DNA from 3 places in the Lysinibacillus sp. RU7 genome. Region 1 is predicted to be linked to each of the others. Evidence: predicted binding sites of a transcription regulator. Region 1 holds the regulator's gene; each other region holds the start of a gene.

Region 1 (13,330 bases):
ACTGAGCTATACGGTGTTTGGCTTGAGTGCGGAGCTTTTTGTGGCGTTACTGTTTGTTTCATTACTCGTCATTATTAATGTTTCAGATATCGCGTATATGCTGATTCCGAATAAAATCTTATTATTTTTCTTACCATTTTTAGTCATTGGGCGTATTTTATCCCCACTTGAACCGTGGTGGGATAGCTTGCTTGGGGCTAGTGTTGGGTTTAGTATATTGCTACTCATAGCGGTTGTCTCAAAAGGTGGTATGGGGGGCGGCGATATTAAGCTGTTCTTTTTAATTGGTCTCGTGCTCGGTACCGTCAATGCGCTGTTAACCTTGTTTTTAGCATCTGTTATTGGGATGGTGATGGGGCTGATACTATTAAAAGTGCGTGGCCAAGGAAGGAAAACGCCTGTACCGTTTGGGCCATCGATTGCGATTGGTGCCCTGATTACTTATTTTTATGGTGCACAGCTGATTGAATGGTACTGGCAATTATTTTAAATGAAACAAGGTGAATTCTGCGGAATTTGCCTTTTTTTCTGTGGATTAGGCAAGTAAAATTGAAAATAAAGCAAGTACACCGCTACCTTCATAAGAGATGATAGTGAGCTAGTAGGATTTTTGCTTCATATATCGAATGGATCAACTTAGGGGGAATTTAGATGAAACCGATTATTGGTGTGACCATGCATTCATCAGAGAGAAAATTTGAAATTAATGAGACGTATATTCAAGCGGTTTTACAGGCAGGGGGCATTCCGCTTTGCTTCCCGCATATTACAACGGGCATTGAGGAATTTATCTCCAAAGTAGACGGGTTACTTTTAATTGGGGGCCATGATATTCATCCGAAATTTTTTGGAGAAGATCCAATTCCGATGCAAGGGATGGTCATTGAACAACGCGACGAAAGTGATTTTCAAGTATTACAGGCCGCATTAAAGCGCGACTTACCTGTTTTTGCGGTTTGTCGCGGCCATCAAGTGTTGAATGTGGCGTTTGGTGGCTCGCTGTATCAAGACATTCCGTCACAAGTAAATGGCGCTATACAACATGCCCAAAAATCAGCACGTCATGAAAAAATTCATCGTGTCGTCGTAAAAGAGGGAACAAAGCTATTCGAGTTAATTGGCAATGAAGTGTGGACGAATTCCTTCCATCATCAAGCGATTAAAGAAGTAGGGGACGGCTTAATGGTGACGGCGTCTACGAGTGATGGGGTGATTGAAGCGATTGAACATCCAGATTATACATTTTGTTTAGGGATACAGTGGCATCCAGAAGAGCTAGCTATGAAACAAGATGATGCATCGCTTACGTTATTTAAAGCGTTTGTGGATACGTGTCAAAAATAAAAAACGGTGTAGGCGAAGTGTGACTTTGCCTACACGTTTTTATTAATGAATATTTCGGTATAAACCAACGACTTTCCCTAAAATCTTCACTTGGTCTACTAAAATCGGATCCATTGAAGAGTTTTCAGGTTGTAAGCGGAAATGTGTTTTTTCCTTATAGAAGCGCTTCACTGTTGCTTCATCATCTTCGGTCATCGCTACAACAATATCCCCGTTGTTTGCTGTAGATTGTTGTTTGACGATGACGTAATCCCCATCTAAAATGCCTGCTTCAATCATCGACTCGCCCATAATTTCCAACATGAAAATTTGATCCTCACTTGTGCCATATGTGTTTGGTAGTGGGAAATATTCCTCTGTATTTTCAATGGCCGTAATCGGTAGCCCGGCTGTTACTTTGCCGATTAAAGGAACATGAATAACGTCTACTTTAGTTGTGAGCGTATCTTCTTGATTTAATATTTCAATAGCACGTGGCTTCGTAGGATCGCGACGAATTAACCCCTTGCTTTCAAGACGAGCTAAATGACCATGAACGGTTGAACTAGAAGCCAGTCCGACAGCTTCCCCTATTTCACGAACGGACGGTGGATAGCCTTTAGAGCGTACTTCTTCTTTGATGAATGCTAAAATTGCTTCCTGTCGTTTAGATACTTTTGTCATGTTTTTTCACCTCTCTGTAAGAGTTCTTCCTTATTATTTACACTCAGTATAACATATACGAACAGAAAAGCAAACGTAAGTTCGAAAAAATATTGACAAAAAACGAACAGCTGTATTAAAATGAGAACGTATATTCCGAACAAGTATTCGAGGGGGATTTATCAATGAATTGGTTAAAGAAAAATAACTATGTAGCTCTACTTTTAGGGGTTACAGTAGCATTTGTGACATACTTATACATAACAGATGAAAAAATTGAGCAATACGAACAGATTACAGTGCAGCATGGCGATACTTTATGGTCGTTAGCCGATGAATATCGTGGTAAAATGTCTACGCAAGACTGGGTTTCTTTTGTACAAAAGGAGAATTATTTATTTAATCAACTGTTAACTGCAGGTCAAACGATTATAATTCCTGTTGAAAAAGACTCCGTATATGTTGTTAGACTTTCAACACAAGAAGAGACTGATTCCATTAAAGTAGCGAGTGAACAACGATGACACAACAAAAACAAGCTGTCGTTTATTGCCGTGTAAGCACAGTGAAAGAAACACAAGAAACATCTTTAGTCAGGCAGCGTGAAGAATTAACACGTTACGCCCAGCAGTTACAATTTACCGTAGCAGCTGTTTTCGAAGATCAACAAAGCGGTTATGATGTTGACCGAGATGGCTTACTTGAAATGCTCGATTTCATGAAAGCGAAACGTATTCAAACGCTTTTCATTCAGGATGAAACCCGGTTAGGGCGTGGGAATGCTCGGATGGCCGTGTTGCATTTACTGTTAAAGCAAGAGGTAACGGTTTATTCCTTGAATGAAGCGGGACCACTATCATTAAATGAGATGGATACAATGCTGTTAGAAATATTGGCGATTGTAGAAGAATATCAGCGGAAATTGCATAATGCTAAAATCCGACGAGGCATGAGGCGCGCTGTAGAAAATGGCTATCGTCCCGAGTTAAATTTAACAGAGCGCGGTAACTTAGAGGGACGTGAACGAATTGAAGTTCCGATTGAAGAAATCGTGAAGCTTCGAGACAGAGGCATGACATTTAAAGAAATTGCTAGTACATTACAAGGACTAGGGTTTCAAGTAAGTAAAGCGACGGTAAATCGCCGCTACATCGAATATACTGAGCAACAAGAACAATCAACAGAGTCACCAGAATAAGTTCTGGTGCTCTTTTTTTATTGGAAAAGTGCAAGATAGAAATTTGTCGAAATAGCCAGAATAAAGCACAATCACTTGCACTTCCGCTTATTTTTTCATACCTTTGTAATAGTTAGTGTAGAAAGGTGAGACATGTATGCTATCAAAAGAAAAAATTGCTCGCATTAATGAGCTATCTAAAAAGAAAAAAGCGGGAACATTAACAGAAGCGGAAGCAAAGGAACAATCGCAGTTACGAAAAGAATACTTAGACACATTCCGCAACACGATGCGCGATACAATTGAAAATGTAAAAATCGTTGACGCAGCAGGAAATGATGTAACGCCTGAAAAAGTGAAGCAAGCACAAGAGAAAAAGTTCTTAAATTAATAAATGCTCGATTTGGAAATATTACCTTGATTAAAAAGACACATATTAAAAGCAAGTGGAACGAAGGGTGGCGAGTGTAGCTGACGGCATTCGCCTTTCGCTACAGAGCAAAGCTTCCAGCGGGAAAAGCGAGACAGCCGAGACCCCGCAGGAACGTAGTGACGAGGAGGCTTGGCCTCGCCCGCGGAAAGCGTCCGCCCGTAGTGGAACGGATTGATAATTTCATGTTTTGATAAGGAGTTTTAATAAATATTTTATCAAAACAATGATGTGTCACATTTAACAAAAAAGTATAACATATTTACTTGAAAAGCATTGTTTTATTTAACAAATATGACTAAACTATATAAGAACAATATTCGTGCGAGAAAGGATGTCATAATATGACACAACATATGGATCAGTTAGCGATTAACGCTATCCGAACATTATCAATTGATGCAATTGAAAAAGCCAACTCTGGTCACCCGGGTTTACCAATGGGTGCAGCTCCAATGGCGTATACATTATGGACAAAGCAATTACGCCACAACCCACAAAATCCTAAATGGTTTAACCGCGACCGTTTCGTATTATCAGCAGGTCATGGCTCGATGCTATTATATAGCTTACTGCACTTAGGTGGTTATGGGTTAGACATGGAAGAAATCAAAAACTTCCGTCAATGGGATTCAAAAACGCCAGGTCACCCAGAGTATGGTCATACGGTAGGGGTAGAAGCAACAACTGGTCCACTTGGTCAAGGCATTGCGATGACAGTCGGGATGGCAATGGCTGAACGTCACCTTGCTGCCACTTACAATAAACCAGGTTATGAAATTGTAGACCACTATACAGTTGCATTATGTGGCGACGGGGACTTAATGGAAGGCGTTGCGGCAGAGGCGATTTCATTAGCAGGTCACTTACAACTAGAAAAACTAATTGTCCTATACGATTCAAATGATATTTCATTAGACGGAGATTTAGGAAAATCGTTTTCTGAAAATGTTAAAAAGCGTTTTGAATCATACGGCTGGAACTACTTACGAGTAGATGATGGCAACGATGTTGAAGCAATCAACAATGCGATTGAACAAGCGAAAAAGAACACGGGTGGTCCGACATTAATCGAAGTGAAAACAGTCATTGGTTTCGGTTCGCCAAATAAATCAGGAAAAGCGGATTCTCACGGTGCGCCACTTGGAACAGATGAAGTTGTCTTAACAAAAGAAGCGTACAGCTGGGCACATGAGCCATTCCAAATTCCACAAGACGTGTACGATACATTTAAAGCAGCGGCAGAAGTACAAGGTGTACAAGCAGAAGCAGCTTGGAATGAAACATTTGAAAGCTACAAAGCACAATTCCCAGAATTAGCAGCGCAGTTTGAAAATGCAATGAACGGTGAAATTCCAGCGGACTACGATGCAGAAATTCCTGTATATGAAGTAGGTAAATCTGTTGCAACACGTTCATCTTCAGGAGATGCGATCAACGCGCTTGCGAAAAAAGTACCTTCATTCTTTGGTGGTTCAGCGGACTTAGCGGGATCGAACAAAACAACAATGAAGGGTGCAGGCGACTTCTCAGCAGAGAACTATGCTGGCCGTAATATTTGGTTCGGTGTACGTGAATTTGCGATGGGTGCTGCACTAAACGGTATGGCTTTACACGGTGGCGTAAACGTATTCGGTGGTACATTCTTCGTGTTCTCTGATTATGTACGTCCAGCTGTTCGTTTGTCTGCATTAATGGGCTTACCAGTAACGTATGTATTCACGCACGATTCAATCGCTGTTGGTGAAGATGGTCCAACACATGAGCCAATCGAGCACTTAGCATCATTACGTGCAATGCCAAACCTTTCTGTCATTCGTCCAGCTGATGCAAACGAATCAGCGGAAGCTTGGAAGGTAGCCTTAACAAGCGAGTCTACACCAACTGTTTTAGTATTATCTCGTCAAAACTTACCGGTTCTTGATGCACCAATCGAAACAGTACGTGAAGGTGTACAAAAAGGTGCTTATGTCCTTTCACCAGCTACAAAAGAAACACCAGATGCGATTTTAATTGCAACTGGCTCAGAGGTTTCATTAGCGGTAGAAGCGCAAAAAGCATTATTAGCAGACGGTATCGATGTGTCTGTCGTATCTATGCCTTCAGTAGATCGCTTCGAAAAGCAATCAGCAGCTTATAAAGAATCTGTTCTTCCAAAAGCAGTGACAAAACGTCTTGCGATCGAGATGGGTGCGTCTTTAGGCTGGCACAAATATACAGGCTTTGACGGCGATGTATTAGCAATCGATCAATTCGGTGCATCAGCGCCAGGTGAGTTAGTGATGGAGAAATACGGTTTCACAGTCGAAAACGTAGTAGCAAAAGTAAAAGCACTATAATTCAAGAAAGTATAACAGCTTCTCTGGAATCGATATATTCGATATAAAACACTTAATTTCTGCGACGAGTAACCGCAGGAGCAAACGTAAAAAGGGAGGTAGCTTGAAGCTACCTCTCTTTTGGTTTTTTCGATATGGAAACGAAAATCGAGATTATATTTGTGATACATATGGCGATAAAAATAGTTGTATCGGAAGAATTGCCGTTCAGTACGAATGCATCGATAATGATGCCGGCACTATATAATAATTGTCCCGCAATGATACTAGAAAAAGCTGCATATAACACTGTAATCCAAGTCGGAATGATTTTTGCAATGACGATGGCTAAAAAAATCACGCTGAAAATAAATATTGTTCGGAAAATAGGCTGCCATACAGTAAATGTAGGGTCGATTGTAAAACTTGTATATGTAAAATCCATATTAGTCGCCTCCTTTTCTAAATTTTACCTTATTATGAATAGGGATGCTATGATGAACTAGGAAGTTCAGAATATGGAAAAAAGCGATAAATCATATATTTCTAAGGCTTGTACAATGAATTCTATAGCAACACTTTTAGAATTAGTGTATAATCCTCTTTGGAGAGTTTTCTCGGGATTTCGTATAGTGGAGGAGGTTGGATTCAAAATGAATTTATGGCTTGGTATTGTACTTATCATCGTCGCTTTAATCGGGGGCGTAGCAATCGGTTTCTACGCGGCTCGTCAATATATGATGAAGTATTTGAAAGAAAATCCACCAATTAATGAACAAATGATTCGTGTGATGATGGCACAAATGGGACGTAAACCATCTGAAAAGCAAGTGCGTCAAATGATGTCTCAAATGAACAAGTTCCAAGATAAATAATGAGGAAGGTTGTCTTACATTTTGTAGGGCAGCTTTTTTTGTTAGTGGAAAATGATTAGTGCATCTAGCTAAGAAGGGACATCAACTGATAGAGTATGAGTTGTATTTTTACAATAAATCAACAATGAAAATTCACATATTTTATTGCTTTCATTGAGTATCTAGTCTACTATCAAAACATAGTAAGTCTCAGGAGGTAAAATAATGGGAAAAGAAAAAACGAATGTAGAAAGCTTTGATTTAGATCATACAAAAGTAGCGGCACCGTATGTACGCTTAGCGGGAAAAAAACAAGGTGTATATGGCGATGTTGTGGTGAAATATGATATTCGCTTTAAACAGCCGAATAAGGCACATATGGAAATGCCAGCACTTCACTCTTTAGAGCATTTAATGGCGGATCGTATTCGTAATCATACAAATCATGTTATTGATTTATCACCAATGGGTTGTCAAACAGGCTTTTATTTATCTGTGATTAATCATGATAATTATGATGGGATTTTAGACGTGTTAGAGAAAACATTAAAGGATGTATTAGCGGCGGAGGCAGTGCCAGCTTGTAATGAAGTACAATGCGGTTGGGCGGCTAGCCATAGTTTAGAAGGAGCGCAACGCTTAGCAAAAGAATTTTTAGATAAACGTGCGGAATGGCATATTGTATTTGCATAGTAAATGATAAAAAAGAAAAGTCGAGTCGTGAGGGAGAAGCCTATCGCTCGACTTTTTATGATGTGCAAAGTAGTGTATGTGGTACATATTGATCTAAAAATTCACGTACCGTTGCTTCATATTTTATGGGTTCCTCATTAAAGGCTTGTGCATGATCGCCTTTTTCAAATAATCGCAACATCTTCGGTCCTTCCTTCGCTTTATATAAGTCAATCGTCATGGCACACGGGATAAATGTATCGTGTAAATTGTGAATAAATAACACAGGTTTTTCGATGTTTTTTACGGCGTCTTTTGGGACGATGTTTTTTGTCCAATAGCCATCCCGCAAGCGCATAAATAAATCTGTCAGGTGTACCGCCCATTTTAACTCAATGGAAATTGAGCTTTTGACAATGGAGTATAGCAATTGTTTAAAGTCAGAAAATGCGCAATCTGAAATATAAAAGTCAGCTTGATCTTCGATAATGCCTGCATATAATAGCGTTGTGGCAGCACCCATTGATTCGCCGTGAATACCAAGCGTTGCCTCTTCGCCGATGAGCCCACGAATGAAATGGACGACCGCTTGTAAATCTATTTTTTCGTAGTAGCCATAGCTTGTCGTTTTGCCCCCTGAATCCCCGTGACGTCTATGATCATAAACGACCGTATTGAAGCCGAGCCGCTCGAACATCCGCGCATACTTTGTCGAGTTCAACTTATTTTCGGTGACACCATGACAAATAATCATCGTATTTTTCGTTGCAAGTGGCTTAAAGAAATAGCCTTTTATATCGTAACCATTTGGTGAGGCAATGGAGAGCTCTACTTTTGTGACGCTATTAAACCAAGCTTCGTCAAAGCGTTGCGCCTTTGTTTCACGTTCTAAAATAAAGTCATGATCCTTTTGTTTAATGTACATCAGTTTATTGGAAAGGATAATACCGGATATCGTCGTTACTGTCGCTACAATACTAGATATAAATAGTGCTTTCTTCCTCATTCTTTTTCACCTCTCTCTATATTATGTGAAGGATTATAAATTCCTCTACATTTGTCGTGAAAAAAATATCAAATTTCTCGCTATCTCGAAAACACAAGAATTATTTGGTAAAGTGAGCAGGAGGACCTGACAGAGACAACGGAAGTAGCTATAGTGTTTGTTGCTATTTCGGTGGTGGACAGGTAAGACATAGTTACAATTAGATAACGGTAAAATTTTAGGCTAATGATGCTTCAAACGGCGAAAAATGCTATAATTTAGTGGAAAGTGCATAAAGAAGGTGAATCGCATTGGCAAAAAATAAAGGACAAAAGCAAGCGGGCCAACCAAAACAAGAAAAAGAAAGCTTAACATTAGCAGATCAACTTGGTGGGGATGTGCTTGCAAAACTAAAAGAGGCAAAACAATCGCTTGCGGCGGAAGAGCAAAAGAAGGAAGAAGAGCGTACAGCACGTCTAGCCTTTGAACGAAAGCAACGCGAGAAAAATATGAGCTTTGAAGAGTTATTTGAAAAGTATGGCGATCAAGGTTCAAAGTATTAACAGCTAGGCATGGGAAAGGATCTCATGCCTTTTTTGGAGGGAACAATTTGCACACATTTAATCCAAGACAGTTAGTACCAGGTTTTTATCATACATGGCCGTTTACATTACATATTGAATTTGATGACATGTATACGCAAATCGATCAAATCATCGAGCAAATTTTTCATGACAAAGATGAGCTAATCGTTGTAGTCAACATATTTCCATCACAGAGAAAAGGGCAAAAAAGTCCACGGCTGCTTGAACGGTTTTTAAAAAATAAAGCGTTAAAATATACGATGACGACAAATGAAACAGAATTTACATTCGATGAGGAACGATACATAGCGGTGCAATTTCAACTGACATGTCAAGTAAAGGATTTATATTTAAGAAAATTATTATATGCCTGTGCTCATGCAGATTACCGGATACATCCGTATTTTAAAAGAGGGGCAGCCTATTTCTCACCAGATGTGTTTATTTACAATGTGACAAAGGAAACGGTACTTCATGTGTATGATGATCGTGGTTGTGAGCTTATGTTTCAGTATGAAGAAATGACAGCCCTAGAGTAAAACGAGTTCCCTCTAGGATGAGGAAACTCGTTTTATTATGATAAAGCTTATTTTAGCTAAGGAGACAAAGACGATAGCTCCTACTGTATCAATCATCACATCGTCAAATATCCCTGTACGACCAGGAAGGAATGTTTGACGAATTTCATCGAGAGAAGCAATGAAGAAAATTGAAAGGATTGCAAATAGTGTAGGGAATCGCCAGTTTAATTTACGATACAGTAAGAAAAATAGAACACCAATGATCCCGTATCCTGCAAAATGGGTTGCTTTTCGAATAAGAAATTCAATGAAGTAGACATAGCCGCGCGTTTCTACAGAAATCGGTCTATTCCAATACGTAATTTCAATTTGACTTAATTGTTCCTTAAATGGTTCATCTGCTAAAATTTCTCTCAATTCGGGTACGATCGTTTGTTGTTCATATGTCATATTGGACATAATGCCAACGATAGTTAAAGCGAGTACAACAAGGAAAAGATATTTTTTCACAGGTGATCTGTATAGAAATGTTGCTTTCCAATGGTCATGGCTTTAGATAAGTCATCCATTGTTTGTGCTTCCTTATAGGCTGCAACCGACTGAAGTAGCTGTTCTTTCGTTCGTGCACCGATGACGGTAGAAGCGATTGTACTAAAATGTAAATTAAATGCGAATGCAAGTGCGTGGATGTTGTTGTACTCATATTCTAATTGTTCAAGCACTTGCTGTAATTCTTGTTCATGAAAATTCATATACGGTGTTAGTCGTTGGCGCCATTCGGCTGTTAATAATCCTTTTGCAATGGAACCGCGTGTCACAACCGATGCACCAGCGTTGTGAATTGGTTCAAACCATTCTTCAGGACGGCGGTCTAGTAAGCTAAATTGCATCATATTGCTCACCGCATCACTGTTTTGCAAAAATGGTACAAAGACGTTTGGACGAATAGAAGAAATACCATATTCTCGAATAAGCCCTTCTTTTTTTAATCCCTCAAATGTTTCAATTATTTCTTCCCACGGATCCTCAATTGTACCACCGTGCAGTTGGTATACATCAATATAGTCAGTTTTTAGACGACGTAAACTGTCCTTTAAGCCGTCTTTAATATGTGCGGGTGACGGATCCCATGTCCAACGATCTGTTCCTGCCTCCCAGCGATTACCGACTTTTGTAGCTAGTATAATGTCTTGGCGAACGGGCTGTAACACCGTCCCAATGATTTCTTCATTCATGCCTTTATCATAAAGGTCAGCTGTGTCAAAATAGTTCATGCCTACCTCAAGCGCGGCTTCGATAATGGGACGTGCCTCATCTATCGTTGGTGGTAGTGACATACAGCCTAAACTTACCTCTGATACTTCAAGCGGACTATTTCCTAATGTTCTTTTTTTCATTTCCTTTGCCCCCTCAATGACTTGTTCGTTTTTTTCGTTCGATACACGCAACATATCATTTGAGTCCGTTTTAGTCGAGATGTGCCTTTGTTAATGTTACAATGAAATCAATGAAAACGACAAGTGGGGGGCACATAAATGAAAAAGTTTGAAGAAAAAACGATTCATTCACAACCGATTTATCATGGCAAAGTGATTTCCTTAAAAGTAGATGACGTGACATTGCCAAATGGTGAAACGAGTAAGCGTGAGATTGTCAATCATCCAGGGGCAGTAGCGGTTATTGCGATAACGGAGGAAGGAAAATTAGTCGTTGTAGAGCAGTACCGAAAAGCGTTAGAACGTTCGATTATTGAAATTCCAGCAGGGAAATTGGAGCCTGGGGAACTTCCCGAGGTGACGGCTGTTCGCGAACTAGAAGAAGAGACGGGATATGGGTGCAAGGAACTTACATATTTACAATCATTTGCAACATCTCCTGGATTTGCAGATGAGATTATTCATTTATTTGTCGCGCGTGGTTTATATCAAATCGAGAATCGCGCGGCAATGGATGAAGATGAGTTTGTAGAGTTAATGGAGATTACAATCGAAGAGGGCGAGCAAATGGTAGCCAGTCAAAAAATCTTTGATGCTAAAACAGCATTCGCTATTTTATGGTTGAAAATGCAAGCATAAACTTTGTCGAATAGAGGCTATTACGATAGTAAATCGTTATATGAATCGTCTAAAAATGTAGAGCATGTTCTCTATAAATGGATAGTCATATCCCCCATATCCGTGCATACAGTGTAGGACAAGGGGGGACGAGATGCGTAAAAGTACGTTATGGCAAAATACAGCAATGATTGCCGTCAGCTTTATAGCGGGCGTTGCATTTTTTCAATTATTTTCACTTGAGCAAGCGACTCAAGTCATAAATATAATGGACAAGCGAATACTACTGGAGAAAACACCGACTATATGGCAATCCATGTTACCATTAGCCATTACAGTGAGCATTGTGCTATTATTTGCCACACATCCATATTTTTTTGGTCTAGCTAAAATTGCGATTGCCATAAAAACATGCTTTTTTGGCTTTAGTTCCGTGTATTTACTCGCTCAAAAAAATGAGTTACTCGCATATGGCATATGGTGGTTTCCGTTTCAGTTTTTATATATTGTCGTACTTGTTTTACTATGTGAATTTATAGCATCCGCTCCTAAATTCGCAAAAAATAAAGAGCGCTCTTCACTCAAGATTAGCGTCACGGTTTTTATACTTATTAGTTTGCTATTTTTTGTAGAAATCGTCGTCATTTCGTACGTTTTTAAATGAATCATTATCTTGTAATAAGTTTCGCTCATTTGGTATAATGAAAAGAGTTTAGGAGGGCGTCGCATGGAGAGCCGTATTGATCGAATTAAAAAGCAATTACATAGTGCTAGCTATAAGCTGACGCCACAGCGAGAAGCAACGGTAGCAGTTTTACTCGAGCATGAAGAAGACCATTTGAGCGCAGAAGATGTTTACTTATTAGTAAAAGAGAAAGCTCCAGAAATTGGTTTGGCAACCGTGTATCGTACATTAGAGCTGCTAACAGAGCTGAAGGTTGTCGATAAAATTAATTTTGGTGATGGTGTATCACGCTATGATTTACGTCAAGAGGGCGCGACACACTTCCATCATCATTTAGTTTGTATCGAATGTGGTGCAGTGGATGAAATCCAGGAAGACTTACTGGAAGATGTAGAACAAATTGTAGAAAAACGTTGGAAGTTTATCATCAAAGATCACCGATTAACTTTCCACGGTATTTGTCATCGTTGTCAAGATAACGACGAGGAGTAGTACTAAAAAAGGAACAGCTTGAGGGGGCTGTTCCTTTTTTATTTTGTCAAAATTTCATTTGAATTGTAATAGTGTTGTTAGCGAAATGAATATCCTGCCATTGAAGATTGAAGACCTAGCAATGCACCTTTTCGTGCACCTGTAAATGCTAAAACGTGAAACAGTATACTGTATGTGATGTTTTCGCTTTTTTGTCCATCATTTAGCAATAGATTTAGCTCGGCTTCGGTTAAAAACTTTGCACTGTTTTCTTGATTTGAGCAGGGCTTTGAGTTTGTCTATAAAACGGTGGTTAAATAGTTGTTGGATTTCTTTAAATTAGGCTCTATTAAATTTCAACCTTGATTAGCGAATCTTAATAGAACTCAACATGTCTTTTTTGTTCAGAAACTGAGGTGAATTTTTTGAAATCTCGTATTAATTTGAAGAGGAATTCTGAGTCAATTTGAAATCCACCAGTCAATGTATTGATTATGGATACTTCGCTATTAAATTTAGAATTTGATAGGGAGTAAAAGGCGACAATATCTCCTTTTTTATTGTAGCTTTCAAACGTAATGTTGAAATCTTCG
Region 2 (6,732 bases), on a different contig from region 1:
TCCATCACATCCACTAATACACGCCCTTCTGCTAAACGAAGAGCTGCTTCTAGTGAATCACTTAACCGCGTAGCAATCCCCTCTTTTATCACAATCCGGTCCACGACTACTTCAATCGTATGCTTTTTATTTTTATCGAGTTCAATATTGTCATCTAAATCTCGTAACTCACCATTTACGCGAACACGTACATACCCTTGCTTTTTCAAATCTTCTAATAGCTTCACATGCGTCCCTTTTTTTCCTTCTACAATCGGTGCTAAGAGCTGCATTTTCGTCCGTTCTGGATATTCAAGTAAACGGTCCACCATTTGTTCAATCGTTTGCGACGTAATTTCAATGCCATGATTGGGACAAACGGGCTTACCCACACGTGCAAATAACAGACGTAAATAGTCATAAATTTCCGTTACGGTACCTACTGTCGAACGAGGATTACGGCTCGTTGTTTTTTGATCAATGGAGATCGCAGGTGATAATCCTTCAATTGTATCCACATCTGGTTTATCCATTTGCCCAAGGAACTGGCGTGCATAGGCCGATAAACTTTCTACGTATCGACGCTGCCCTTCTGCATAAATCGTATCGAAAGCGAGCGACGATTTACCTGACCCCGACAACCCTGTTAATACAACAAGTTGATCGCGTGGAATCGTTACATTAATATTTTTTAAATTATGTGCCCGTGCACCTTGTACAACAATTTCGGTATTTTTCACGTTTTGTCACCTTTCTGCTTTCAGTTCAAAAATCGTATCACGTAGCTCTGCCGCGCGCTCGAAATCAAGTGCTTTTGCCGCATCTTTCATTTCGATTTCAAGTGTTGCAATGAGCTTGTCTAACTCTGCTTTCGTCAACTTCTTCCCTTTCGTCACTTTTGTGACATATGTTTCTTCCTCTTCCGCCGCTTGTGTCGCACGAATAATATCAGGAATTTTCTTGATGATCGTTTGTGGCACGATGCCGTGTTCTTGATTGTACGCTTCTTGCATCGAGCGACGACGCTTCGTTTCATCAATCGCTTTTTTCATAGAATCCGTCATATTATCTGCATACATGAGGACATGCCCATTCGCATTACGTGCGGCACGACCAATGGTTTGAATTAACGAACGCTCCGAACGCAAGAACCCTTCCTTATCTGCATCTAAAATCGCGACTAACGATACTTCGGGAATATCCAGTCCCTCTCGTAGTAAGTTAATACCAATAAGCACATCGTACGTGCCTTTACGCAATTCACGAATAATTTCAATCCGTTCTAGCGTCTTAATTTCCGAGTGTAAATATTCGACTTTTAAGCCCATTTCTTTTAAATAATCCGTTAAATCTTCGGACATTTTTTTCGTTAATGTCGTCACTAACACGCGCTCATTTTTGCGAATCCGTTCATGAATTTCATCAATTAGATCATCAATTTGCCCCTCGATTGGGCGAACGTCAATCGTTGGATCAAGTAAACCAGTCGGACGAATAATTTGCTCCACCATCTCAGGCGTATGCTCTAGCTCATATGGTCCAGGTGTAGCCGATACATAAATCGCCTGCGACACTTTAGACAGAAACTCCTCGAACTTCAGTGGACGGTTATCGAGTGCAGACGGCAAACGGAAGCCGTGATCGACTAACACTTGCTTTCGCGCTTGGTCTCCGTTATACATCCCGCGCACCTGTGGCAATGTGACGTGACTTTCATCGATAACGAGTAAGAAGTCTTCTGGGAAGTAATCGAGTAATGTATACGGTGTTGCACCTGATTCACGTAACGTTAAATGACGTGAATAGTTTTCAATGCCTGAACAGAAGCCCATTTCACGCATCATTTCTAAATCGTAATTAGTCCGTTGCTCCAGACGTTGTGCTTCTAGTAACTTGTCTTCTGCACGGAATTTTTCAAGCTGTCCCTCTAGCTCTACTTCAATATTATCAATCGCTTTTTTCATCTTTTCTTCACGTGTAACGAAGTGAGAAGCAGGGAAAATCGCTACATGCTCACGCTCACCGAGCACTTCACCTGTCAGTGCATCGACCTCGCGAATACGGTCTACTTCATCCCCGAAAAATTCCACGCGAATACAATGCTCATCACGAGAGGCAGGGAAAATTTCGACGACATCCCCGCGCACCCGAAATGTTCCACGTGTAAAATTGACATCATTGCGCTCATATTGTACATCGACAAGCCTTCGTAACAGCTGATTACGCTCAATCTCCATCCCCGCCCGAATCGATACGACCATCTCACGGTATTCTTCCGGTGACCCTAAACCATAAATACAAGATACCGATGCGATAATAATGACATCTCGTCGCTCAAATAATGCCGATGTGGCAGAATGTCGCAGTTTATCAATTTCGTCATTCACACTTGAATCTTTCTCGATATACGTATCTGTTTGTGGCACATACGCTTCTGGTTGATAGTAATCGTAATAGCTCACAAAATATTCAACCGCATTATTCGGGAAAAATTCTTTAAACTCGCTATATAATTGACCTGCAAGTGTTTTATTATGCGCCATCACAAGCGTTGGCTTATTCACTTCTTTAATTACGTTCGAAATCGTAAATGTTTTTCCTGTTCCGGTTGCACCGAGTAATGTTTGATGGCGCTTCCCGTCTTTTACTCCCTGCACAAGTTCCGCAATCGCTGTAGGCTGATCGCCACTCGGTCGGTAGCTGGACTGTATATCAAATGTTTCACTCATTGTCTATCGTCCTTTCTCTATATCCGTAAACATATTTTAACATACCCCATTACAATAATCGACAAATAAACGAACGTATATTCTATTAAATATTGCTAGAAAAGAAATTTACATTAAATGCGCACAAAAAAATCGCTACGAAATATCCGCAGCGATTTTTATCTATTCTTTTTTAATTTCTTCCTGTAAACATTGTAACTCTTCACAATATTGCTGGAATGCTTGTTCATTACGTTCATCTAATGATATATCGATGAGTTGTTTTAGCTGGTCAATGCGTTGTAGTCGCTGTAACCTGCCTAAAAATAAATCCAAATAAATGTCGTTCAACAGCTTTTCACTTTCCATTTCTTTTGGGTATTGCCCGACCGCTCGTAAAAAATCTGTATACGAATAATATTTATCCATCGATATCACCCCGATACCCTTTTTGCTATTATACAAAAAACAGGGGCCAATTTGCAATATTTTCTGAATAATTAAATTTAAATTTCAGAATTTTCTAATTTTATGTTGCTTTTTATTTACGAACCAGTATTATTGTAAATAACCATGCTAACAAAGGAGGGGTATAATTGACTAGACCACACGACTTCACACCAGATTACACAATCAATCGTGATACGTATCTACTACAATCTATTCGCCACGGCCAAAAAAATCATACACTTGTTTATGAAAAAAGAGGCATTTTTCATGTACCAAAAAAATCTCTTAAACTCGTAGACAATGCTTGCAAAAGTATGGGAAGCAGCTATCGCACAGCTACCGAAAGAGCTAAACAACTCCTTGCAGACAATAAACATAAACTCCCTATTGTCATTGGTGTAGATAGTGGCTACCAACCTTACATCATGTTTCCTCTCTATTCACCTAGATCTGAGCATAATATTTGGATTGCCTATAATGCGGTCACAAATATTATGAATCATAAAACACACGTCACAGTTACCTTTAAAGATAAGATGGATATCAATTTGCCAGTCTTAATTTCCTCTTTCAACAATCAATATGTCACGGCAGCGATGTTATTTAAAGCTGTTTATAAAGATTGGCATCGTTTTAACCCACCTTTTTAACGTGACACATTTGCTTTTCACTGCGAGGGCGTATACTTGAATATCCGCACATACTATAGCACTTACATAATAAACATGATATTCCCTTTACATCATCATAGTCTCTACATAGCATTTACCTGTACATACGCCTTTGCATTTTTTAGCTATTTACCTATTATTTCAAATCTAAGCCAAGCATGTTCTAGTGGAAAATAAAAACGCCTAGCCTTAAGTGACTAGACGATTCTAAATTGATTATTTAGCGATTCTCGAACGAAGATACGCGTTAATGAACGCATCTAAATCGCCATCCATTACAGCGCCAGTATTCCCTGTTTCTTCATTTGTACGATGGTCTTTTACCATGGAGTATGGATGGAAAACATATGAACGGATTTGCGAGCCCCAACCGATCTCCTTTTGCTCACCGCGAATTTCAGCTAATTGCTGCTCTTGCTTTTCAATTTCTAATTGATATAGTTTCGCTTTTAACATTTTCATTGCATGCTCACGATTTTTAATTTGCGAACGCTCGGATTGACACTGTACAACAACGCCTGTTGGTACATGCGTAATACGAACAGCTGAATCCGTTGTATTAATATGCTGCCCACCAGCACCTGTCGCACGATACGTATCAATTTTTAAATCTTCTGTACGAACTTCGATCTCGATTTCATCGTTAAACTCTGGCATCACATCACATGATACGAACGATGTATGGCGGCGCCCCGATGAATCAAACGGCGAAATACGCACAAGACGGTGTACACCTTTTTCTGCTTTTAAATAGCCGTATGCATTGTGACCTGCTATTTTCAACGTAACCGATTTAATCCCCGCTTCATCACCAGGTAAATAATCCAGCGTTTCTACTTTGAAGCCACGCTTGTCTGCCCAACGTGTATACATACGCAGTAGCATCGAACCCCAATCTTGAGACTCTGTACCACCAGCCCCCGGGTGAAGCTCTAAAATCGCATTATTTTTATCGTAAGGCTCCGATAATAGCATTTGTAGTTCGAAATCTGCCATCTTCGCCTCAAATTGTTCTAATTCTGACCCTAGTTCTGCTTGTAAATCGTCATCTGGCTCTTCTTTTAAAAGTTCCAACGTCATTTCAAGATTTTCTTGCGTTGATAATAAATCGTTATATTCATTGACAATTGCTTTAATGCCATTCGCTTCATTGATGACCGTTTGCGCTGCTTGCTGGTCATTCCAGAAATCAGGCATTAACATCATTTCATCCAGTTCTTGAATACGTGCCTCTTTGTTTTCTAAGTCAAAGAGACCCCCTGAAGTCCGCTAACTTAGTAGCTGTATTTTCAAGGATATTTCTTGCTTCTGCTAATTCAATCATCATTCAAAATCCTCCAAGTACAAATTAGAAAAACACATCTCGACCGCTTTTTGGTCGAGATGGTATTATAGCTTATCATGCATGCTCGGGCATAAACTTACGCTAAACAAGCCTAACTACGCGAATAGAACCCTCCCAAGCAGCAACAGCATTTTTTATTCCGCTACCCCGTGGCAGTTTTTATACTTTTTGCCACTACCACATGGACATAAGTCGTTACGGCCGATTTCTGCGGCTTTACGAACCGGCATTTTTTTCGGCTTTGTAGCGCCCTCTTCTTTCGGATTCACCGCTTGCCCCTTCGCTACTTCTTCACGTTGTAAGTTGTTGCGAATTTCCGCTTTCATCGCATACTTCGTCACGTCTTCGCGAATGGAAGCGACCATGTCCTCGAACATCGCAAAACCTTCTTGCTGGTATTCACGAAGCGGATCATTTTGACCGTATGCACGTAAATGAATCCCTTGACGCAGTTGATCCATCGCATCGATATGGTCAATCCATTTCGTATCAATGGCACGAAGTAAAATGACTTTTTCGAACTCACGCATCCGTTCAGGCGTTAATAACTCTTCCTTCTCATTATAACGAACTGTGACAACTTCTTTAATTACATTGCCAATTTGCTCAGCTGTTAAGCCTTCAAAATCAGTAACGGTTAACTCCCCTTCATCCAGTAAGTTCCCCGAAATGTAATCAACAAGCGCCTGTAAGTTCCACTCTTGTTGTTCACCTTGTGTATGAATCGCCACCGCATTTTCAATGGACTCATGAATCATATTCTCCACAAGGCCGCGCATGTTATCTGTTTCCAACACTTCTTCACGTTCTTTATAAATTACTTCACGTTGCTGACGCAATACATCATCATATTGTAATAAACGTTTACGCGCATCAAAGTTATTACCCTCTACACGTTTTTGAGCAGATTCAACCGCTTTTGACACCATTCTTGATTGGATTGGCTGTGAATCATCCATGCCGAGCTTTGTCATCATATTTTTCATATTATCAGAACCGAAACGGCGCATTAAATCATCTTCTAAAGACAAGTAGAACTGTGTCACACCGACGTTCCCTTGACGACCTGAACGACCGCGCAACTGATTGTCAATACGGCGAGATTCATGGCGTTCTGTACCAATAACAGCTAAACCACCAACCTCTAGCACGCCTTCACCTGGTTTAATATCCGTACCACGACCGGCCATATTCGTCGCGATTGTTACGGCGCCTTTATTCCCCGCATTAGCGATAATTTCCGCTTCACGCTCATGGTTTTTCGCATTTAATACATTGTGTGGAATTTTATATTTCGTGAGTAATTTCGAAATAATTTCAGACGTTTCAATGGCCACTGTACCGACCAAGATCGGCTGCCCTGCTTGATGGCGTTCTGCAATATCTTTCGCGACTGCTTCGAACTTCCCTTGCATCGATGCATAAATTAAATCTGGCTTATCATCACGCGCAATCGGCTTATTCGTTGGAATCACGATGACTTGCATGTTATAAATATTGCGGAATTCCTCTTCCTCTGTCTTCGCTGTACCTGTCATGCCAGAAAGCTTTTCGTACATACGGAAGTAGTTTTGGAACG
Region 3 (6,732 bases), on a different contig from region 1:
TTCCGTGAAAAATATGATTTACATGATGGCGATAAATTAGATGAATTATTTTTCGAAAAAATGCAAGAGCAAGTAGCCCTCTATAAGAGCAAAGCAGAAAACGATTTACAACTACAGATGGCGGTTAGCTATGTCATGCATAAGCTAGGTCATTAAATTTCTATACGCAATAAACGATGCATTTGATACAATGACAGTAATGATAGAAATGGTAGGTGGAGTTATGCACATAGACATTTTAGTAGAAATACTTCGAGCCATCGGACGATTTTTCATCAACCCAATCGTTTATATGACAATTTTCTTAACGATTTTTTTAGGCTATCGGCGTGTAAAAAAAGAGCGGAAATCATTTAATATACGTATTTTAAGCGGTTGGTCAGAATTGAAAAATAGCATACTTGCTAGTTTACTTGTATCGTTTATTGTCTCGATAGTGATCATGGCAGTTGGCTTAACGATGACACCGCAATTTTTACTGATTTTAATGGCTGTTACGATGATTGGATTAGTACTCTATACCTTTCACTTATTATCACCGATTGTATTATTTGCTCTCAGTGCAGTAGCGTTAGTAATACTTGGGGTAATAGGTAAGGCATATACAATTGTAGGAGTAGAAATTTCTGGCGTCATTTGGCAAGATGCGACGATTGTACCGATTTGTATTGTAGCTGGATTATTAGTCATTGTAGAAGGGGTCTTAATCCGAAGATACGGTGCGAATTTAGCATCCCCTATACTAGAAAAAACGAAACGTGGTTTACAGGCGGTTTCCTATTTCTCAAAACAAGTATGGGTTCTGCCGCTCTTTGTGTTAATTCCTGGGGAAGTTATACCTTCATACATCCCATATTGGCCACAGTTTACAATTGGTGAGCAAGCATTTAGCTTCGTATTATTTCCATTTGTGATCGGGTTCCAGCAACTGACGCGTAAAACATTGCCTGTTTATTTTTATCCGAAGCTAGCGAAATCAATCATTTGGTTAGGCAGCATAGTTGTAATCGGTGGCATCGGTGCTTATTTTGTATCAGAAGTGGCATTTGTTGTCCTCATGCTAGGTGCGCTAATGCGTTTGTTCATTGCGCTACGCTACAAATTACAAGATCGTGACGATGTATATGCGGTAGCACCTAGTCCAATAGGGGCAACCATTGCGGCGGTTTTACCGAACTCACCTGCTGAGAAAATGGGGTTATTGACTGGCGAAGTGATCAAAAAAGTAAACGGTCGCGAAGTACAAACAGAACGTGAATTGTATGAGGCGCTTCAAGTAAATGCCGCACATTGTAAACTGGAAGTGCTCGATCATAAAAAAGAGCTTCGCTTAACACAACACGTCGTCCATAGTGATGACCACTATCGAATCGGGTTACTGTTAGCGAGGTAAGCAGAAAGCATCTCTTTGAGGAGGGGTGCTTTTTTCTGTTTGAATAGTTGGAAGCGGTCAAAATGGACGTGTATGCGAGCAAAACAGCCGTGTATACGGGCAAAACACAATTGTATCCGGTCAAAATGATGATTTCCATAAAAAACGACGCGAGAATACGCGCCGTTAAATAAATTGTTTTTTCTTAGTCCAACGGTTATAAATGATTTCTACTAGTACCGCAGAAGCAAGTGCTGAGACAATGATGGCCCAACCTGTTGAAAGCCATTCTGTCCAATAAAACATGCAATTTAAACTAGCTGCGATCAGAGCAAGCATCAAGACTTTTCGATTACCACGCATAGATGGCACAAGAAGCCCGATAAACATTGCGTATAGGGCGACTGACATCGCGGCTTGTAAAAACATCGGTAAGTTTGCCCCGATTAAATGCCCAACAGCAGTAAAGACAACCCAGCTACTATAAGCAGCTAAATTGACACCAAAGCCAAATGCCATAGGAAGGCGTTCTTCTTTTCGCGTAGCGAGAACAGAAAAAGTTTCATCTGTTACCCAAAAAGCAAAAAGTCCCTTTGTCCATTTTGGGGCGTGGACCATTTTTTCATTGAGCGCGGCAGACATTAAAAAGTGGCGAATATTGACGATCAACGTATTGAGTACGATAACAAGTGGGTCTACCCCTTTAGAAATCAATGTTAAGCTAATATACTGAGAAGCACCTGCATACACAAAAATGCTCATGGCAGTTGCTTCTAAAATAGAAAGTCCGGTCGTTTTTGCGAGTAAGCCAAATGTTAAGGCAACAGGAAAATACCCGATAGCAATAGGCATACCCGCTTTTAGACCGGAGAAAAAATGAAGGTCTTTCAATGAATCCAACTCCTTAGATTACGCTAGTACTAAACTGTAAATGGCTAATGCTACGATCGCACCAAGTACGACGAAAATCACATTGGCACCTGCATAAGCAATGCCAAATGCGACAACAGCTCCTAATATCCCGAAGAAATAATCGCCTTCTTGGATATAAAAAATAGCTGGAAATATGAGTGCGCCTAAAATGGCAAAAGGAATATTTCGTAAAATGCCAGATAAAAAGGGCGGCAATTCGATCCCCTGTAAAAAGGTTAACGGAATGGCCCTTGGTATATATGTAACAAGTGTCATACCTAAAATCATCCACCAATATGAAATCCCCATGTATTACTCCCCCTTTGGTTGCTTTTTCTTGTTGAAAAGGTTAAAAATGAATACAAAAAAGAAACGTGCGAAAACGAAGTGCTGTTATTATGAATAAAATATAGCGCCTCTGTGCAATGATATTAACAGTGAAACCAAATGTTATGAAAAGGCGTTCTTGTTAATGAATTACACAAGGTTATTTTGCTGTGCGTTTACTGACAAACGATAGCAAAAAAAGATATTTCAACTATTAACAATGCTTTTGCACGTATTATAATAATATTTAGAAATTTAAGATAGTACAAGAGGGAATTAGATTTGGGGTGGTGTACATGTTCGATTGGCTGACAATTGAAAACATAGAAGAAGTAGAAAAGTATTATCGAACATTGGGGCCGCTTGTCGGAGTGTTGTTACCATTTATTGAATCATTTTTGCCGTTTTTACCGCTCGTTGTTATTGTTGTAGCAAATGCCAATGCATTCGGTTTATTTTTGGGATTTATTTTATCGTGGCTTGGGACAGTGCTAGGGTCATATGTCGTATTTTTAATTGTTCGGAAATTCGGTAGACATCCAAAGCTGCATTTCTTTACGCAAAGTAAACGTGTAAAGAAATTGATTACATGGGTCGATATGAACGGGTTGAGCCCGCTTTTTGTCCTGTTATGCTTCCCATTTACTCCATCTGTTTTAGTGAATATCGTAGCGGGGCTTTCCAATATTCGAAAGCATTTTTATTTAGTAGCGGTTATACTAGGGAAAATGGTAATGATTTTTGTTATGAGCTTTGTGGGACATGATCTTACCGCGTTAATCCGCAGTCCAATCAAACTAGTGCTAGCAGTTGTGGTCATTTTCCTTTTATGGCTGTTTGGCAAAGCAGTGGAAGTTCGTTTAAATAAAAGAGTAGAAAGAGATTTACGAAATGCAGAGAGGAAAGAGCACGGCGGTGAAGTGTAACCGCCGTGTTTATTTTTTGGGGGAAATGGCAAGTAAAAAGGGATATTAGGCAAGTAAATTTAAAAACATCGCAGGACTGTTCGATTGTGTGCTAGGTTTTTGTATGGAAGATAAGAAAGTATAAGTTTTTCTAGTATGAACTTTTTTAATCCACACACGAACATGTATTCTGAGGTACAATAGAAGCAACTATATTTAAGGGGGGATTGCCTTGTCATTACGCATCATTTCGGGGCGTGCAGGTGTAGGAAAAACGACTGCTATCCATCAAGAAATTATTGATGATTTAAAACAGCATCCGTTAGGGCATCCGATTTTCATCATCGTACCAGATCAGATGTCTTTTACAACGGAGCATGATTTAACAAATAAATATGATGTGCGTGGGATTATGCGTGCACAAGTATTAACATTTAAGCGCTTGGCTTGGTTTATTTTGCAAGAGACAGGCGGGATTGCGAAGGAACGAATCGATAGCTTCGGTTATCGCATGTTATTACGCCGCATTTTAGAGGAGCATAAAGAAGAGTTTCAGTTATTCCGGCAAGCAGCAGGGAAGCGAGGTTTTACTCAGGAAGTTGAAATGCTACTGCGAGAGTTTAGCCAATACGATATTACGAGTGAATCTATCGTGCTGCTCATTGCAGAATTAGAGCAAGTTAAAGCCTCGCATACATTGATTGCGAAACTGAAAGACTTCCACATTATTTTACGCGAATTAGAAGAACGCATTGGCGATAGTTATGTAGATGGGGAAGGGTTTTATCCTATTTTAGTGGAGCAGCTTCAACATTCATCGAAAATAAAAGAAGCGCATATTTACATTGACGGTTTTGTTATGTTTACAAAGCGTGAATTGGCGATTGTTCAACAGCTGCTTGCTTTAGCAAAGCGTGTCACCATTGTACTGCCATTTGATGATATAGCTGCGGCGACACAACCGGAAGCGTTATTTCACCGTGCTGCGTTTTCGTATGACAAATTGATTCAAGAAGCAATGCAACTAGGGGTTGAGGTAGAACCACGTGTGCATTTAGAACATACATTTCGTTTTACAAATGACGATTTACGGCATATTGAAAAACAGTTTCATGCACCTGTTCCTGTACAAAAACAGGCAATTGGCTACGTACAAATTATGGAAGGGGCCAATCGCCGCGCTGAGGTGCAAGGGATTGCGCGGGAAATACTTCGACTCGTGCATGAGGAAGGGATTCGTTATCGTGATATAGGGATTATGTATCGGCAAGCAGATGTGTATAATCCGATTATTCAGACGACATTTGCGCAGTACGACATTCCATTTTTCTCGAATGAAAAGCGACCGATGCTCCATCATCCGTTAATTGAGCTTACTCGTTCTGCGCTTGAAGTGATTCAATCGAATTGGCAATATGAACCGATTTTCCGCGGGGTAAAGACCGATTTATTTTTTCCGTTAAATAGCCATATGGATACGATGCGAGAGCAGGTAGATCAACTAGAGAATTTTGTCATTGCAAAAGGGATTCAACACAATCGTTGGAAAGAAGATAAGTTCTGGGTGTACAAGCGTTTCCGAACATTAGAAAAATTAGGGACGGTACAAACGTCAGCAGAGGCAGAGATGGAGCAGTTACTTCATCATGCCCGTGATATGATTCGCACCCCACTGCTTGTATTAGAGAAAAAAATAAAAGCGGCCGAAAATGGCTTAGAGCTGGCAAAAGCCATTTATGAATTTATCGATGATTTACAAGTATATGAAAAGCTCCAAGCATTAAAAGAGCAGGAATTAGAAGAGGCTGTATTTGAGTTCGCCAGTGAACATGACCAAGTATGGAATGGTTGGGTCAATGTATTAGATCAATTTGCGCTCATGTTTGGTGATCAACAGATTGCGCTAGAAGATACGATGCAAGTGTTAGAAGAAGGGTTCGATGCGTTAGAGTTTTCAAATATTCCGCCGAGTCTCGATGAAGTAACGGTGGCCACTGTGGAGTTCTCCCGTTTTGATAATATGAACGTCGTATTTGTCATCGGTGTGAATGATGGTGTATATCCAATGCGTATTGATAAAGAAGGGTTGATTAGTGATGCTGAGCGTGAATACTTTGATGCCATTGACTATGAGCTAGCACCGAACTCTCGCAGTAAATTGCTGCAGGAGGCATTTTTAATCTATCGTGCCATGTCTTCACCGACGGATCGACTTTATCTCACGTTCCCAAGTGCAGATGAGGAAAGTAAGGGGTTGTTGCCATCGCTGTATATTAACCGGTTACACAAACTGTTTGAGGTGGATGGTCAGCGGACATTGCCACATACGCGCATTTATATCGATCCCATTGAAGAGTTAGAGAAAGAACAGGTTTTGCATTATTTACGCCATCCAAGTCCTGCGGTTGCTTACTTAACAATGCAATTAAAACATGCGGAAGTGAACGGGGAATTGGCAGAAGAGTGGGTTGCATTGCAGGCATTTTATGAGCGTCATCCGACATGGCAGGAAGTACTGCACGATGTCACGAAGCCGCTGTATAAGAAAAATGTGGCGGAAACATTAGTAGATGAAAATACAGCGGCTCTGTACGGGGAGGAATTATCAGCGAGTGTTTCACGTATTGAGCAATTTTTCCGTTGTCCATTTGCTCATTTTACATCGTACGGTCTTCGCTTAGAGGAACGAAATGAATATAAGCTGGAAACATTTGCGATGGGGGATTTATTCCATGAAGCGCTTCGAACGATTTTAACGAGTCAGGACGAACCGCCAAAAACATATAGCGAATGTTTACAACAAGCGCGTATGACGGTGGAGCCTTTAGTAGGGGTGTTTTCCTATAGTATTTTAGAAAGTAGTTCGCGTTATATATACATTAAAGAAAAGTTAATTCGTGTTGTCGCTCGTACATTATTTGCATTAACAGAGCATGCAAAGGTGTCCAAGTTTAAGCCAATTGTACATGAAAAGCCGTTTGGGAAGCGGGATGATAAAGCGGTACAAGAGGAAGAACAAGCATTGCCCGCACTTGAAATTGAACTAGACAACCGGCGCAAAATGATTTTACGTGGCCAAATCGACCGGATCGATGCTTATGAAGAAAAAGACGCGGTGTATTTACGGGTTGTCGATTATAAATCATCAAGCCGCGATATTGATTTAAATGAGGTATATCACGGGCTTTCTTTACAATTATTAACGTATTTAGATGT

Evidence for each region. The regulator LexA, encoded in region 1, represses DNA repair genes until DNA is damaged. The targets are predictions, from matches to a motif close to CGAACATATGTTCG.
Region 2: the regulator LexA is predicted to act here: its motif matches at 2,779-2,792, upstream of uvrB (excinuclease ABC subunit UvrB).
Region 3: the regulator LexA is predicted to act here: its motif matches at 3,695-3,708, upstream of addB (helicase-exonuclease AddAB subunit AddB).

The regions. Positions count from the first base shown of each region.
Region 1 covers NZ_JBYQFK010000001.1:103,229-116,558, forward strand. The annotation lists gene AC3II9_RS00455 (prepilin peptidase) at 1-490, shown strand, start outside; gene AC3II9_RS00460 (gamma-glutamyl-gamma-aminobutyrate hydrolase family protein) at 652-1,344, shown strand; gene lexA (transcriptional repressor LexA) at 1,387-2,007, opposite strand; gene yneA (cell division suppressor protein YneA) at 2,172-2,510, shown strand; gene AC3II9_RS00475 (YneB family resolvase-like protein) at 2,507-3,184, shown strand; gene AC3II9_RS00480 (DUF896 domain-containing protein) at 3,321-3,554, shown strand; gene tkt (transketolase) at 3,938-5,932, shown strand; gene AC3II9_RS00490 (hypothetical protein) at 6,042-6,356, opposite strand; gene AC3II9_RS00495 (YneF family protein) at 6,565-6,786, shown strand; gene AC3II9_RS00500 (S-ribosylhomocysteine lyase) at 6,991-7,458, shown strand; gene AC3II9_RS00505 (alpha/beta hydrolase) at 7,514-8,443, opposite strand; gene AC3II9_RS00510 (YqkE family protein) at 8,734-8,985, shown strand; gene AC3II9_RS00515 (DUF3885 domain-containing protein) at 9,033-9,545, shown strand; gene AC3II9_RS00520 (VanZ family protein) at 9,558-10,037, opposite strand; gene AC3II9_RS00525 (aldo/keto reductase) at 10,034-10,924, opposite strand; gene AC3II9_RS00530 (NUDIX domain-containing protein) at 11,063-11,602, shown strand; gene AC3II9_RS00535 (hypothetical protein) at 11,736-12,245, shown strand; gene fur (ferric iron uptake transcriptional regulator) at 12,309-12,758, shown strand; gene AC3II9_RS00545 (WapI family immunity protein) at 13,114-13,330, opposite strand, start outside.
Region 2 covers NZ_JBYQFK010000017.1:20,326-27,057, reverse strand. The annotation lists gene uvrA (excinuclease ABC subunit UvrA) at 1-719, opposite strand, end outside; gene uvrB (excinuclease ABC subunit UvrB) at 726-2,708, opposite strand; gene AC3II9_RS13200 (IDEAL domain-containing protein) at 2,871-3,116, opposite strand; gene AC3II9_RS13195 (competence protein ComK) at 3,284-3,787, shown strand; one part of gene prfB (peptide chain release factor 2) at 4,025-5,056, opposite strand; one part of gene prfB (peptide chain release factor 2) at 5,058-5,129, opposite strand; gene secA (preprotein translocase subunit SecA) at 5,288-6,732, opposite strand, start outside.
Region 3 covers NZ_JBYQFK010000017.1:35,770-42,501, forward strand. The annotation lists gene AC3II9_RS13240 (S41 family peptidase) at 1-156, shown strand, start outside; gene AC3II9_RS13245 (PDZ domain-containing protein) at 191-1,393, shown strand; gene AC3II9_RS13250 (AzlC family ABC transporter permease) at 1,559-2,224, opposite strand; gene AC3II9_RS13255 (AzlD domain-containing protein) at 2,282-2,593, opposite strand; gene AC3II9_RS13260 (TVP38/TMEM64 family protein) at 2,908-3,537, shown strand; gene addB (helicase-exonuclease AddAB subunit AddB) at 3,749-6,732, shown strand, end outside.